DNA from 4 places in the Streptomyces yunnanensis genome. Region 2 is predicted to be linked to each of the others. Evidence: riboswitches for the same ligand, from Rfam matches in the RefSeq annotation. Region 2 holds a riboswitch; each other region holds the start of a gene.
The links. A riboswitch is a leader RNA that binds a small molecule or an ion and turns the genes downstream of it on or off. The one in region 2 is predicted to bind magnesium.
Positions count from the first base shown of each region.

Region 1 (3,854 bases), 6.0 Mb from region 2:
ACTGAAGGCGGTGGCGTTGGTGAAGGACAGGTACAGGTAGTCGGCGAACTGCGGCTCCCAGTGCTCCGGGGCCATCTCCGGCGTCGCCATCTGCGGGAAGAGGAAGTCGGGGTAGCGGCGCACGGCATGGACCCGGGCGACCGGGCCGCCGCGGTCCCACTCCCAGTACCAGAGCGCGAAGACGATGACGTTGGTGGCCCAGATGGCGCCGCCGGTCGCCAGCAGCTCCCCGGCGTCCTGGCCCTCGGTGCCGCGCACCAGGCCGATCACCAGATGGACCGCGGACCACCCGTTGGCCGCGCTGATCATCGCGATCAGCACCAGCCCCGCCCACCGGTAGAGCCGGGAGACCCGCTCGATGCGGTACGGGTCGGCCGCCACCAGCACCAGCACCAGCGCGGTCTCCAGCCCCGGCAGCAGCCACTCCGGATGGATCGCCAGCCGCTCCGGCAGCCGCCACTGGAGCGCCACCGCCACCAGCATCGCGAGCGTCGAGGGCCAGCGGGGCTCACCGCGGGTGACCCGCCGCCAGGCCGGCCGCAGCCGCCGTCCGGCCTCCTCCACCCCCGCCACGGCAGGCGCCAGCAGCGCCTCGATGCGGTCCAGCCGCTCGGCTTCGGTACCGGCTTCGCCCGCCTTGCCGGGCTCGGGGTTCTCGGACATGCGCCTCATGCTCACCCGAGGTCGCAGCGGTGTCCAGCAGCCCGTCCCGGACGCCGGGACGGATCCGCCGCGGGGTTAAGACTCGGTCAAGAACTTGCGTCCCTGTGCAAGTACCCCGTGGGCAGGGTCTAGACTCCTAGAGGTTTGACGAAGCGAGCACCTCGTTCGGTGAGGCGTCGTCACGGACACAGGCCACTGATCCCACCCGTCGAGAGACGCTCCGGATCAGGACAGGTCTCCCCGGCCCAAGGGGTGACCCCAAGTGGCTGCCCGCACACAGGGCTACGCCGTGACGTGCCAAAGCTCTGACGAGTAGGGGTGAACCGGTCGACGGCGACCGGTCCGCTCCTTGCCGGATCGACGACGGCGCGCCCGACGCGCCCCGACCGGAAGGAGGCGAGAGACATGGAATGCAGTAGTCCGGGCCATCATCGGCCCCCCTTCCGTCTGCCCTCGCTCACTTCCGGCACGCGGTAGTCACCTCCCCTGCGCGGCCTCCCCGCCGCCCCACGCCCCCGTACGGCCCACCGCCGTCACGGGTCGCCGTGCTGCGCGCCCGCGCAGGGGAGATGACTGCCCCGCGCCCCCAACACCTCCCCCGCTCGGGGGACTTGGGAGGTTGCCATGACCGACACCACGATCCGTTCCACGGCCGCGGCCACGACCCCGGCCCCGCACGCCACCGCGGTGCTCGACGACGCGCACACCGGTGACATCCGCGGCGCGCTCGGCACCATCCGGCACGACGACACCGCCCCGCGCCGGGGCCTGTCCGCCAAGCTCAAGACGCTGCTGGCCATCGTCGGCCCCGGCCTGATCGTGATGGTCGGCGACAACGACGCCGGCGCCTTCACCACCTACGGCCAGGCCGGCCAGAACTACGGCACCCACCTGCTGTGGACCCTGCTCCTGCTCGTCCCGGTCCTCTACGTCAACCAGGAGATGGTGCTGCGTCTGGGCGCCGTCACCGGCGTGGGGCACGCCCGGCTCATCCTGGAGCGGTTCGGGAAGTTCTGGGGCGCGTTCTCGGTCATCGACCTGTTCCTGCTCAACGCGCTGACGCTGGTGACGGAGTTCATCGGCATCACCCTCGCCGCCGGCTACCTGGGACTGCCCAAGGTCGGCGCGGTGCTGCTGGCCGCCGCCGTGATCATCGCCTCCGCCTTCACCGGGTCGTTCCGCCGGTTCGAGCGGATCGCCATCGCGCTGTGCGCGGCGTCGCTGCTGCTCGTCCCGCTCTACTTCATGGTCCACCCGTCCACCGGCCAGATGGCCCACGACTTCGTCGTCCCGCACCTCCCCGGCGGGCCGGGCCAGTTGTCGGCCGTGATGCTGCTGATCATCGGCATCGTCGGCACCACCGTCGCCCCCTGGCAGCTGTTCTTCCAGCAGTCCTACGTCATCGACAAGCGCATCACCCCGCGCTACATGGGCTACGAGAAGGCCGACCTGTGGATCGGCATCGCCATCGTGGTGCTCGGCGCCGCCGCCCTGATGGGCTGCGCAGCCGCCGCATTCGCCGGCACCTCGGGCGCCGGCGCCTTCACCGACACCGCCGGCATCGCGCACGGCCTGGCCGCCCACGCCGGCAAGCTCGCCGGGGTGCTGTTCGCCATCGCCCTGCTGGACGCCTCGATCATCGGCGCGTTCGCGGTGTCCCTGTCCACCGCCTACGCCATCGGCGACGTCTTCGGCATCCGGCACTCCCTGCACCGCGGCGTCGGCGGCGCCAAGGGGTTCTACGGCGTCTACGCGGGCCTGGTCGCCGCGGCCGCCGCGATCGTGCTGATTCCCGGCTCGCCGCTGGGCCTGCTCACCGAGGGCGTGCAGACCCTGGCCGGGGTGCTGCTGCCCTCCGCCTCGGTCTTCCTGCTGCTCCTGTGCAACGACCGGGCGGTGCTCGGCCCCTGGGTCAACGGCCGCCGGACCAACGCCTTCACGGCCGCCGTCGTCGGCGTCCTGGTCACCCTGTCGGTGATCCTCACCGCCGCCGTCCTCTTCCCGGACCTCGGCCCGGGCACCATCCTCGGCATCATGGCCGGCTGCGGCGGGGCGGGCGTCCTGGCGCTCGGGTACGCGGAGGTGCGGCGCCGCCGCAAGGGCTGGGCGCGCGGCGGCCGGCCGGTGGACCGCACCGGCCGGGACGACTGGCGGATGCCGCCCCTGGAGACGCTGACCCGCCCGGTCCTCTCCACCGGGCACAAGGTCGGCCTGGCCGCCCTGCGGACGTACCTGCTGCTCGCGATGGTCCTAGTCGTCGTCAAGATCGTCCAGGTCGCCCTCGGCCACTGAGGTCCCCGGCCCGCCACGGGCCCGACACCGGCCCGTGGCGGGCCCCGCGCCGGCCCACCGCCGGCCCCGTCCCCTCGTTCCCCGTCCCCGAGGAGGTGCTCCGTGCACACCCTGACCATCGTCGACTTCCTGGTCCGGCTCGCCACCGGTGTGGCCTGCGGAGCACTCATCGGGGTCGAGCGCCAGTGGCGCGCCCGGATGGCGGGGCTGCGCACCAACGCCCTGGTCGCCGCCGGCGCCACCCTCTTCGTCCTCTACAGCACCGCCGTCGGGGACTCCGGCAGCCCCACCCGGGTCGCCTCCTACGTCGTCTCCGGCATCGGCTTCCTCGGCGGCGGGGTGATCCTGCGCGACGGCGCCGGGGTGCGCGGGCTGAACACCGCGGCCACCCTGTGGTGCTCGGCCGCGGTCGGCGTCCTGGCCGCCTCCGGGCGCCTCGAATTCGCCGTCCTCGGCACCCTCGCCGTGCTCGCGGTGCACCTCGTGCTGCGCCCCGCGGGGCGGCTGTTGGACCGGGCCCCGGCGTCCGGTTCCGACCCCGACGCGGCCGTGCACGCCACCGTCCACGTGGTCTGCGAGCGCCGGGCGGAGACGCACATCCGCGCCCTGCTCCTCCAGGCGCTCACCGCCTCCGACCTGACCCCCCTCAGCCTCCGGGCCCGCCGTGACGCCGAGGACACCACCGGCATCCGCGCCTCGGTCACCGTCTCCGGCGACCTCGCCCAGGCCCTGGAGCAGGTCATCGCCCGGCTCTCCCTGGAGCCGGACGTCCGCGACCTGCACTGGCACCTCGACGAGTCCGAAGTCGCCCCGGAACAGCGGGCACTGGCCTGACACGACGACGCGCACCGGCCCGCCCGGTAGCGGTCGCCGGCACGACGTGTACCTCGCGCGAGGTG
Region 1 is NZ_CP095749.1:1,544,267-1,548,120, forward strand. Features, by position in the region: gene MOV08_RS06710 (DUF1345 domain-containing protein) at 1-663, opposite strand, end outside; M-box (ykoK) riboswitch at 817-988, shown strand; gene MOV08_RS06715 (NRAMP family divalent metal transporter) at 1,288-2,955, shown strand; gene MOV08_RS06720 (MgtC/SapB family protein) at 3,058-3,789, shown strand.
Region 1: another riboswitch for magnesium. It lies ahead of MOV08_RS06715 (NRAMP family divalent metal transporter); the one in region 2 lies ahead of MOV08_RS32935 (NRAMP family divalent metal transporter).

Region 2 (3,854 bases):
GTCGTGGGTTGGCGAGAGGGTTTCAGGTGAGGATCTCGTGCACCGTCTGCAGGGTGATCGCGGGCTCCAACTGTGGAGGCGCTTCGGGATCGTGATCTTGCATGTCTGAGAGGCGGACGGACGCAAAGGTCGCCAGGGTGGCCTGGTCGTGGAGTGCATTGCCCTGGCGGGCGATCTCGCCCTGTTGCTCTCCCGGTTCGCTCATCGCTGCGCTGCGGATGGCTTCTTCGGTAGCTGAGGAGGCCGGTCGCCGTGCCATACGCCAAGCCCCTCATCTCCTCGCCGAAGGTGCCCCCGTCCTCACCTTTGCCGGTGCCAAGACGCTGCCTACCGGGCTCGCCGCCCGGCGCGGACGCTCTGCGCCAGGCCGTGCTCGCCGCACACTGAACCGTTCCGACACGAGGACATCGCCCACGATGCCGATCTGGATCTAGCCACCATCGATGAATGGACAGTCGGGACAGCCGTCGGCCCGCGCTCTGTGGCAGTGCATCACAGTAAGCGGCACGGACCGGGCGGTAGACGCCTCGGATGAAGCAGGAGAGCACTCGGCATCCGCTTCGTACGCCGCCTCCCGCGCACCGTTCAGGGTGCGGCGGGGCTCGGTACCGTCCGGGTCGCGCTGCTCGCATGGACGGCCCTCGGCCTGCCCCAGCCTGTGACCGGCTCATGGTCGAATGTGTGGTGCTGGTACCGGCCGTCGCGCTCTTCGCCGCAGTCGCCGTCCGGGTGCACCTACGCCACCATCCGGGGAAGCCGCAGGGCCGGCCACGGTCGCCGGAAGGCGTGGGCGACGCCTGGTTCACCTCTCTCGGCGTCATGCCCAATCCTGCTGTTTCGCTTGGCGCTAACTGTGTGGTCGTCAGTTGCCCGGAGGGCTGGGTGCCACGCTGATCTGCTTGGCATAGGTCTGGGTGTACTTCGGGATCAGTGCCTCGATCCGTTTGACGTAGTTCTGCGTCTCGGGGATCCGTGGGATGCCCTGGGCCTTGAGCACCGCGCCGGGGCCCGCGTTGTACGCGGCGAGGGCAAGCTGGGTGGGGTCGCCGGGGATGCCCTTGGCCTCCTTGAACAGGTGGCACATGTAGGCGCCCTGAGCCGGGATGGCGTCGGCTGGGTTCCACACGTCGGCCTTGCCATCACCGGTGTGGTCCTTGCCCCACTCCGCCCAGGTCGACGGGTGGAACTGGGCGATGCCCTGGGCTTGGCCAGAGTCTGCCTGCGGGTTCCAGTGGCTCTCCGCGTCGAGTTGCGCGGCCAACATCGGAACGCTCAGCTCCGGGCAGGCTTTGGTGGCCGACTGAACGGTCGCCAGATACTGAGGGGGAATAGTGGGCAGTGCAGGCGGCCGGGTCAGCCACCAGACGACGCCAAGGGCGGCGGCGATCACGAGTACGGCGCAGAGGGTCAGCCCCACCAGACATCCTCGGCGGCCGGAGCCTCTGGATCCTCTCGCCGCCGGAGAAGATCGGTACGTTGTGGCGGGCGCCGATACCACCCAGGAGGGACATGTCGACTGCTGGCCTTCTCCCCATACCCTGCCGCTGGCCGTCGCTCCGGCTTGCCGCTCTTGCATGTACCCAGTCTGTCCGATCGGCCATCCGGTGATCTGTCGATGACAAATGGGACGCATCAGGGCTCCACGTTAGTTGCAAGATCGCGCAACCGAGCGAGGTCTATGGGGATTGCCACACGGGGGAACTGCCCTCGGTCGCCCGCCGCGATACCGCCGCCAGCTGCACTGCAAGAGTTATCCCGGGCGCGATCTCCGAGGCCCTCGAAGGCTTGCCGGCACGGACCATCGACCCGATGCTGCACCACCCCCAGTCGGAACAGCACCGTGAGAGGTGCCGCACCGGGCAGCGGTGGTCAAGAATGAGTCAAGTAGTTGCGTCGATATGCAAGTGGCAGGCACACTCGTGGAGGTTTGAAACAAGGCACCTCGTTCGGTGAGGCGTCTGCACGGACACAGGCCACTGACCCCACGACGTCGAGAGACGCCCAGGTTCAGGACAGGTCTCCCCGACTTAAGGGGTGACCCCAAGTGGCTGCCCCCACAGGATTACGCCGTGCAGTGCCAAAGCTCTGACGAGTTGGGGTGAACCGGCCATGCGGGCCGGTCTGCTCTTTGCCGAGTCGATTGGCGCGATTGCGCGCCCCGGCCGGGAGGAGGCGAGAGACATGGATTGCGGTTGCAGTAGTCCGGGCCACAGTAGGCCCCGCCTCCGCCTGTTCTCGCCCTGTCCCGGCATGCGGTAACCACCTTCTGCGCGTACTCGCGTCCCTGTTCCAGCGCCCGGCACCCGTGCGGCTTGACGCCGTCCCGGGCCGCCGGCCTGCGCGTGCAGCGTGCGCGTTGCCCAGGCATGCCCAAAACCTCCCCCTTCGGGGGAACGGGAGGTCTGTCATGACCGAAACGACGCTCACCCACCCCACCGCTCCCGCACAGCGCAGCGCAGTCCTCGACGACGCGCACGTGGGCGACATCCGCGGTGCGCTCGGCACCATCAAGCACGACGACACCGGAGAGCGCCGGGGTCTGTCCGCGAAGTTCAAGACGCTGCTGGCGATCGTCGGCCCCGGCCTGATCGTGATGGTCGGTGACAACGACGCCGGCGCCTTCGCCACCTACGGCCAGGCCGGTCAGAACTACGGCACCCAGCTGCTGTGGACCCTGCTCCTGCTCATCCCCGTCCTGTACGTCAACCAGGAGATGGTGCTGCGTCTCGGCGCGGTGACCGGGGTGGGGCACGCGCGGCTGATCCTGGAGCGGTTCGGGAAGTTCTGGGGCGCGTTCTCCGTCATCGACCTGTTCCTGCTCAACGCGCTGACGCTGGTGACGGAGTTCATCGGCATCACCATGGCCGCGGACTATCTGGGCCTGCCGAAGGCCGCCTCGGTGATCCTGGCCGCCGCCATCATCATCGCCTCCGCGTTCACCGGCTCCTTCCGCCGTTTTGAGCGGATCGCCGTGGCCCTGTGCGCCGCCTCGCTGCTCCTGGTCCCGCTCTACTTCATGCTCCACCCCAAGACCTCGCAGATGGCGCACGACTTCGTGACCCCGGTCATCCCCGGCGGCAGCGGCGAGCTAGCGACCGTGATGCTGCTGATCATCGGGATCGTGGGCACCACGGTGGCGCCCTGGCAGTTGTTCTTTCAGCAGTCGTACGTGATCGACAAGCGCATCACCCCGCGCTTCATGAAGTACGAGAAGGCCGACCTGTGGATCGGCATCGCCATCGTCGTCATCGGTGCGGCCGCCCTGATGGGCCTGGTGGCGGCAGCGTTCGCCGGGACGAAGGGGTTCGGGAACTTCGACGACACCGCGGGCCTGATCACCGGCATCTCGGCCAAGGCCGGCAAGGTCGCCGGCGTCCTCTTCGCGATCGCCCTGCTGGATGCCTCGATCATCGGCGCGTTCGCGGTGTCGCTGTCCACCGCGTACGCGATCGGTGACGTGTTCGGGATGAAGCACTCCCTGCACCGGGGGGTCAAGGGCGCCAAGGGCTTCTACGCCGTCTACGCCGGCCTGGTCGCCGCCGCGGCCACCATCGTGCTGATCCCCGGCTCCCCGCTCGGTCTGCTCACCCAGGGGGTGCAGACCCTCGCCGGCGTCCTGCTGCCCTCCGCCTCCGTCTTCCTGCTGCTGCTCTGCAACGACAAGCAGGTCCTGGGACCGTGGGTGAACGGCCCGAAGACCAACGCCTTCACGGCGGCGGTCGTCGGTGTCCTGGTGTCGCTGTCGATCATCCTGACCGCCTCGGTGCTCTTCCCGGGCATCAGCTCCAACATGATCCTGGACATCATGGCCGGCTGCGGTGTCGCCGGGGTGCTGGCCGCCGGCTACGCCTTCA
Region 2 is NZ_CP095749.1:7,536,615-7,540,468, reverse strand. Features, by position in the region: gene MOV08_RS32945 (hypothetical protein) at 23-259, opposite strand; gene MOV08_RS32940 (lytic transglycosylase domain-containing protein) at 863-1,417, opposite strand; M-box (ykoK) riboswitch at 1,935-2,105, shown strand; gene MOV08_RS32935 (NRAMP family divalent metal transporter) at 2,408-3,854, shown strand, end outside.

Region 3 (3,854 bases), 2.0 Mb from region 2:
ACATCGCGGCCTCGCGGCGCCCCGCCGACGACTTCCGGGACCAGCTGGAGAACCTCACGGTGGGATACAAGCTCTGCGAGCCGACCCTCCGGCCGTCCCTGGAGTCCCTGGGGCTGGACCACTACCGCCACATCATCGTCCTCACCGACGACGACATCGCCCCCGAACGCTCCGACGACCGCACCCTGGTGACCCTGCTCCACCTGCGCGACATCGCCCTCCGGTCCACCCATCCGTACTCGATCGTCACCGAGATGAACAGCGACGCCAACCGCGAGATCGCCCAGGTCACCAAGGCGGACGACTTCATCGTCAGCACCAAGATCATCAGCCTTCTGCTGACCCAGCTCACCGAGGACCGCGACCTGCACGCCGTGTTCACCGACCTCTTCGACCCGGAAGGTTCGGAGATCTACCTCAAGTCGGCCACCAGCTATCTCACCCCGGGCACCACGGCGAACTTCGCGACCGTCATCGAGGCCGCCCGGCAGCGCGGAGAGACCGCCATCGGCTACCGGCTCGCCCGGCACAGCGACGAACCACCGACCTACGGGGTCGTCCTCAACCCCTCCAAGACCGCACCGCTGTCACTCGGCGAGGGCGACACCATCGTGGTGCTCGCCGAGGACGGCCGGGTGACGGCGAACGTCCCCGGCCCGAGGGGCACGTACAACAAGGCGACACCGAGGCGGCCACGGCCGTAGACCGGGCCTGGAAGCCTTCGGGGCCCGCGCCATGATTTCATTGGTTGCGCAACTGACGAAATATTGGCGCGGGCGGACGTTCGACGGCGGTCGGGCGCCCGGACGGCGACGGATGCGGGGAGTGCTGCATGTTCGGCGATCTGAGCTTCGTGAAACTGGCCGTGATCGCAGTCGTCGCCGTAGCCCTCTTCGGCCCGGACAAACTGCCGGAGTTCATCCAGAAGACAGCGGATCTCCTGCGCAAGGTGCGGGCGGCGTCCGACAGTGCCAAGCAGGAGATCCGCTCCGAACTGGGGCCGCAGTTCAAGGACTTCGAGTTCGAAGACCTCCACCCGAAGACATTCGTGCGCAAGCATCTCCTGGAGGGCGACGCCCTGCCTCTGGAGGAGATCCGCAACGCCCTGGACCCGAGGGCCGAGTTGGCCGCGGTCGTGGAAGCGGTCCGCCGCCCGGCGGATGCCACCGCGGCACCTGAAGCAGCGCCGCCCCGAGTGAACTTGACGAAGGACGCACAAGGCACACCGCCCAGGCACCCACCCATGGACATCGACGCGACGTAGCCTCCCGCTGCGCCGCCCACCGGGTTCAGAGCGCCGGTGCGGTGGGGTCGCACAGGTAGCCGTCCGGCGTCGTGGTGATGATGGCTCCGTAGCGGGTTCCGAGCTTCTGCCGCAGGGCGGTGACGTGCCTGGCGAGGGTCTGCCGGGCATATGGGGCGGACTGTTGCCAGACGAGTTCCATCAGCCGGTCGTGGCTGAAGAACCGCTGCGGGTGGGCGATGAAGTGAGCGAGGAGTTCGAACTCCATACCGGTCAACCGGATCCGCCGTCCGTCGACGGAGACACAGCGGCAGCCCAGGTCGACCACGAGGTCCTGCACGGTGTGGACGGGTGCCTGGGGCGTGTCGGTGCGGTCGCAGTGGGCTGCCTCGTGTTGGTCCAGGTGCCAGTGCAGGCTGCTGACGGCGGGCTCCAGCCACACCAGCGAGAGGAGCTGGGTCAGGGCGGCGGTGACCGGCCCGTGGGTGGCGAAGGCGGCCTCCAGATGAGTCGTGTCGGCCGTGCCGCTCCGGCCGGCCAGGTCGGTCAGCTGGATGTCCGGACCGGTGAACGCCTGGGCGAGCCGGGCCCGGACGCGTGGCGCGGCCGGGGTGTCGCACTGCACGTGCGCGACACCGCGCCGGGTACCGTCTCCGGTGGTGTTCGGGGAGACTGCGGCGAGCCTCTCGACGGAGTTGAGCAGCAGGTTGGTGGGGAAGGACATCTTGGCTTCTCCTTTGTGCCGAGGGCGCTGGGTCGACGGGGTCAGGACGTCCGGCGCCAGACTGCTTCGATGTGGCGCCGGCCGTCGGGGCCGGTCATCGTGTGCCAGTGGGCGCGCAGGTGGTGTCGGCGCCGGGCGCCGGTACCCGTCGAGGGGCCGTCCCCTCGGCGGAGAGGCCCTGCAGGACGGTGTTGTCGAGGGCGCCGTCGGTGATCCGCCGGGAGGCTCGGGCCAGCACGGCGAACGCGGCTGTGAGGGCCGCGCGGTGCTCGGGGCGGCGGATGGCGAGGGTGGTGAGGACGGACATGGGGACACCTCCGTGGGGCCACGCGTGCTGAAGCCGTGGGCACGGCCGGGCAGCGGTGAACGGGTGTGGTCGGGAATGCCGCGGGCCGGTGCGGCGGCGAGCCCGCAGGGTGCCCCGGGCGGCGGCGGTGAGGTGACCGCCGCCCGGGGACGTCAGTGGGCGACGGCGAGCTGCACGATGCGGACGATCACGAGGATCATGGCGGCCAGCAGGTAGGTGCGGCGCCCGCGTCGTTGTCGCCGACCATGACGATCAGGCCGGGGCCGACGATCGCGAGCAGCGTCTTGAGTTTGGCGGACAGTCCCGTTCGTGGGGCGTTGTCGTCCAGCTTGATGGTGCCGAGCGCGCCACGGATGTCGCCGACGTGGGCGTCGTCGAGCACGGCGGTGCGGGGTGCCGGAACGGGTGGGGTGGTGGTGCTGGTGGTGGTCAGGTCGGTCATGACAGCCTCCCGGCCCCCCGTCCGGGGGAGGATTGGGGCACGCAGCAGCGATCCCCCCTGCGAGCGGGCAGCACGAGAACCCGAGGCGGCGTGGTGCCGCACGGGTGACGTACGAGGTCTGTGATGCGCGGACGCGCAGGGGAGGTGGTTACCGCGTACCGGAGGTCAACGAGGACAGGTGGGTACGGGGCCGACTGTGGCCCGGACTACTGCAATGGTCATCCATGTCTCTCGCCTCCTCCCGGCTGGGGCGCCCGAGCGCCGTGACGGACCGGCAAGGAGCGGACCGGACCGCATGCGGCCGGCTCACCCCAACTCGTCAGAGCTTTGGCACTCCACGGCGTAACCCCCTTGGCGGGGTAGCCACTTGGGGTCACCCCTTAGGCCGGGGAGACCTGTCCTGACCCTGGGCGTCTCTCGACGTCGTGGGGTCAGTGGCCTGTGTCCGTGAAGACGCCTCACCGAACGAGGTGCCCTTCGTAAACCTCTACGAGTGTGCACTCTACTTGCATATCGACGCAACTACTTGGCGCAACCTTGCCCGGGTCCCGGAGACCGCAACGGAAACCACGCAACCACCCCTTCCATATTTGCACATTGATGCAATAACGGGCACACTTCTCGCGTTCAGGCCCCTCCCTCACGGACGGGCCCCAGGGCCCCAGGGCCCGAGCAACCGGCGCCGAAGGGAGGCAGCCATGGGCGACGACCCACCCAGTCCGCGCTGCCTCGCCGGCAACCGCTGACGCCCCATCACGCCCAGGACCGCCCCGCCTCCCGACCCTCGCCCGGTGCCGCCCGGCGGCAGCGCCGCGCCGGCCTCGCGCGACGTGGCGCGGGCGTTGCGCGCCCGCCTGGCCCGTCCCCCTACCGGGGCGCATTTCCCTCACTCGCGCCGCCGGCGTGCCCGCCCGGGGCGCCGTGCGAGAGCATCGATGTCCACCGTGCGGTCGGAGGTTGCTGTCATGTCGTCGTTCCGGACCAGTCCGGCCGTCTCGCGGAAGTCGCTGCCGTCGCGGCTGGCAGGCCGGATGTCCCGTATGACCTGGGTCGACATCGCGGTGGCGGCCGCGGTGCTGGTCCTGCTGTACATGACCGTGCGGGTGGGCCAGGGCACCACCGTCCGCTTCTCCACCAG
Region 3 is NZ_CP095749.1:9,582,095-9,585,948, reverse strand. Features, by position in the region: gene MOV08_RS42235 (CASTOR/POLLUX-related putative ion channel) at 1-704, shown strand, start outside; gene MOV08_RS42230 (sec-independent translocase) at 833-1,264, shown strand; gene MOV08_RS42225 (winged helix-turn-helix domain-containing protein) at 1,290-1,967, opposite strand; gene MOV08_RS42220 (hypothetical protein) at 2,062-2,274, opposite strand; partial or broken gene MOV08_RS42215 (manganese transporter) at 2,486-2,716, opposite strand; M-box (ykoK) riboswitch at 3,020-3,193, opposite strand; gene MOV08_RS42210 (ABC transporter permease) at 3,682-3,854, shown strand, end outside.
Region 3: another riboswitch for magnesium. It lies ahead of MOV08_RS42215 (manganese transporter); the one in region 2 lies ahead of MOV08_RS32935 (NRAMP family divalent metal transporter).

Region 4 (3,854 bases), 2.1 Mb from region 2:
AGCGGTGGAGAGTCGAGCAGACCTACGGGATCCTGATACTGCACCGACGCCTGGTCCGTGACGACGAGCACCTCACCGCCTCGTCCGCCTCCCGCGTCTATCGGGCGATGTCCCATGTCATGATCCGCCGTCTCACCGGCACGAACACCTCCATCTGGCGCGAGGAGGCGGTGAGCGCGTGAACGTTCGCCCCCTCCTTGAGGCACTGGACCTGCAAGAGGAAGCCGCCCGGGCCCTGGCTGACGACCTTCGCACGCAGATCGACGACCTGCAGACCCGGCTGAGGGAGGCCGAGACACACCTCGCGCACCTCGCGATCACCCGCAAGACCGTCACCAGCCTCGCCGACCGGCTCCCCGCATCCCCGCCCGAACTGCCCGAGCACCCGGACTACCCGCACATCCTCGCCGCCTTCAACGAGTCGACCGCCCCCCTGCGGGCCAAGGACGCCTGCCAGGCCCTTGGCCATGAACCGCTGCCGAAGAACGTCGAAGGCACCCGGGCCAAGCAGAAGCGCCTGGTCAAACTCGGCATCCTCACCGAAGCCGACACCGGCTGCTTCACCCGGCGACAGTAGCCGGCACCGCGGCCAGCACACCTGCCCCAAGTCTCACTTCGAAACGAACATCAACTCACGAACCGTCCACTTACACGATCCGGGTATCCGCAGACTGCTCCCCCGTGGCGAGTACCTACCTCGCCTGCTGCCGGACCAGGCAGCGGCGCTCGGGCGCCGTCCAGGGGCCGGCGCAGGGCGGGCCCCACTCGCCGGGTTCCGTGGGGCGTCCAGGACCTCCCGGCGGGGCCCTGCAGCGCCAGGCGCACTTTTGAGTCAGCTGGGCAACGTCGAGGTCATGGGGTCGGCCGACTCGTCGGCAACAGCCGTCACTCGGCGCCCCGGCGCGGAGCTTCATGAGGGGATCGCCGGCGGGTCGAGGCAGCGGCCGCCGGCGTCGTACCGGAGTCCGTGAGCTTGAGGGAGATCCCGCCCCACATCAAGGAGAACGTGGTCGGCCACACAGCGGACCGATGGCGCCTCCAGGGGGAAATCGCCGAGCTGGTGGAGGTCACTTCTGCGTCGGTGCAGCAAGACGCGTGGCAGGATCGGCCGCTGCGGGCCCAGACAGGCGCCGAACACAAGCCAGCCAGCCGGAGCGCCAACCAGGTCGCCATCGGCATGCCCACCTCAGACAGCGGAGAACACCCCTCCTCCGCGCCCGTAACCGCACGCAAGAACTGAACAGACGCCACGCCCACGGCCAGCCTGCCCCTCCGATCGCAATGTCCGCCGGCCAGTTGGCCTGCCAGGACCTTATGACCCACGCCCTGGTTGGGCATGAGCCGGGCACAGGCGGCGCCCACGTGATGGACCGCCTTCGAGAGCCTTCTCGACTTCCAGTGATTGAGGCCAGATCCAGACCAGGCACGGACCAACCAGCGGGAGCCTCGCCCCGCAAGGCCACAGAGGCGACGCGGGCGCCCACTCCGCCACAGGGAGAAGCCGACTGGGGCCGGGAACATGTTCCGTTACGAGGTGTGTCAAGACTTCGCCAAGTAGTTGCGCTATTTCGCAACTATGCCGCTATGCTTCTGGAGGTTTGAAGAAGGCACCTCGTTCGGTGAGGCGTCTGCACGGACACAGGCCACTGACCCCACGACGTCGAGAGACGCCCAGGTTCAGGACAGGTCTCCCCGGCCTAAGGGGTGACCCCAAGTGGCTTCCCCCACAGGTGGAATACGCCGTGCAGTGCCAAAGCTCTGACGAGTTGGGGTGAACCAGTCATCGGGGCTGGTCCGCTCCTTGCCGCGTCGTCCAGCGCCCACGTGCGCTCCGGCCGGGAGGAGGCGAGAGACATGGACTGCAGTTGCAGTAGTCCGGGCCACAGTAGGCCCGTCATCCGGATTCGTATGCCTTTCTCGACCTCCGGTACGCGGTAACCACCTCTCCCGCGCGCACTCGCATCCCCGTTCCTGACACCGGTGCGGCCTCTTGGGCTGCCTCGGGTGTCCGGGCTGCGCGCTCGCAGGGGGATGGCTCCCGCGCGCCCTCAACGCCGCTCCCCAACGGGGGAATTGGGAGGCCCGCCATGACCAACGTGATCAACGAAAAGACCATTCCCGCACCGCGCAGCGCAGTCCTCGACGACGCGCACGTGGGCGACATCCGCGGTGCGCTCGGCACCATCAAGCACGACGACACCGGCGAGCGCCGGGGCCTGTCCGCCAAGCTCAAGACGCTGCTGGCGATCGTCGGGCCCGGCCTGATCGTGATGGTCGGTGACAACGACGCCGGCGCCTTCGCCACCTACGGTCAGGCCGGTCAGAACTACGGCACCCAGCTGCTGTGGACCCTGCTCCTGCTCATCCCCGTCCTGTACGTCAACCAGGAGATGGTGCTGCGTCTCGGCGCCGTCACCGGCGTCGGGCACGCCCGCCTCATCCTGGAGCGGTTCGGGAAGTTCTGGGGCGCGTTCTCCGTCATCGACCTGTTCCTGCTCAACGCGCTGACGCTGGTGACCGAGTTCATCGGCATCACCATGGCCGCCGACTATCTGGGGCTACCGAAGGCCGCCTCGGTGATCCTGGCCGCCGCCATCATCATCGCCTCCGCGTTCACCGGCTCCTTCCGCCGCTTCGAGCGGATCGCCGTGACCCTGTGCGCCGCCTCGCTGCTCCTGGTCCCGCTCTACTTCATGCTCCACCCCAAGACCTCGCAGATGGCCCACGACTTCGTGACCCCGGTCATCCCCGGCGGCAGCGGCGAGCTGGCCACCGTCATGCTGCTGATCATCGGCATCGTGGGCACTACGGTGGCACCCTGGCAGCTGTTCTTTCAGCAGTCGTACGTGATCGACAAGCGCATCACCCCGCGCTTCATGAAATACGAGAAGGCCGACCTGTGGATCGGTATCGCGGTCGTGATCGTCGGCGCGGCCGCCCTGATGGGCCTGGTGGCGGCAGCGTTCGCCGGGACGAAGGGGTTCGGGAACTTCACCGACACCGCGGGCCTGATCACCGGCATCTCGGCCAAGGCCGGCAAGGTCGCCGGTGTCCTCTTCGCGATCGCCCTGCTGGACGCCTCGATCATCGGCGCGTTCGCGGTGTCGCTGTCCACCGCGTACGCGATCGGTGACGTGTTCGGGATGAAGCACTCCCTGCACCGGGGGGTCAAGGGCGCCAAGGGCTTCTACGCCGTCTACGCCGGCCTGGTCGCCATCGCGGCCACCATCGTGCTGATCCCCGGCTCCCCGCTCGGTCTGCTCACCCAGGGGGTGCAGACCCTCGCCGGCGTCCTGCTGCCCTCCGCCTCCGTCTTCCTGCTGCTGCTCTGCAACGACAAGCAGGTCCTCGGACCGTGGGTGAACGGACCCAAGACCAACGCCTTCACCGCGGCGGTCGTCGGCGTCCTGGTGACGCTGTCGATCATCCTGACCGCCTCGGTGCTCTTCCCCGACATCAGCGCGGGCGCCATCCTCGACATCATGGCCGGCTGCGGCGTCGCCGGGGTGCTGGCCGCCGGCTACGCCTTCACCCGCCAGCGCACCGCCACCAAGGAAGACCCCATCGACCGCACCGGCCGCGACAACTGGCGGATGCCGCCGCTGGAGACGCTGACCCGGCCGGTCATGTCCACCGGCCGCAAGATCGGCATGGGCGCCCTGCGCACCTACCTGCTGATCGCGATGGTCCTGGTCGTCATCAAGATCGTCCAGGTCGCCCTCGGCAGCTGACCCACGCACGTCGGAAACTGACCACTCCCGTGTCGGGGTGGCGGCGGGACCTCCCCGCCCGCCGCCACCCCACCAACCCCTCGCGGAGAAGGGAGGGCCCCATGCGTCTTCTCCCGCACCTCA
Region 4 is NZ_CP095749.1:9,670,683-9,674,536, reverse strand. Features, by position in the region: partial or broken gene MOV08_RS42590 (IS5 family transposase) at 1-182, shown strand, start outside; gene MOV08_RS42585 (hypothetical protein) at 179-577, shown strand; gene MOV08_RS42580 (hypothetical protein) at 968-1,240, shown strand; M-box (ykoK) riboswitch at 1,605-1,778, shown strand; gene MOV08_RS42575 (NRAMP family divalent metal transporter) at 2,088-3,731, shown strand; gene MOV08_RS42570 (hypothetical protein) at 3,833-3,854, shown strand, end outside.
Region 4: another riboswitch for magnesium. It lies ahead of MOV08_RS42575 (NRAMP family divalent metal transporter); the one in region 2 lies ahead of MOV08_RS32935 (NRAMP family divalent metal transporter).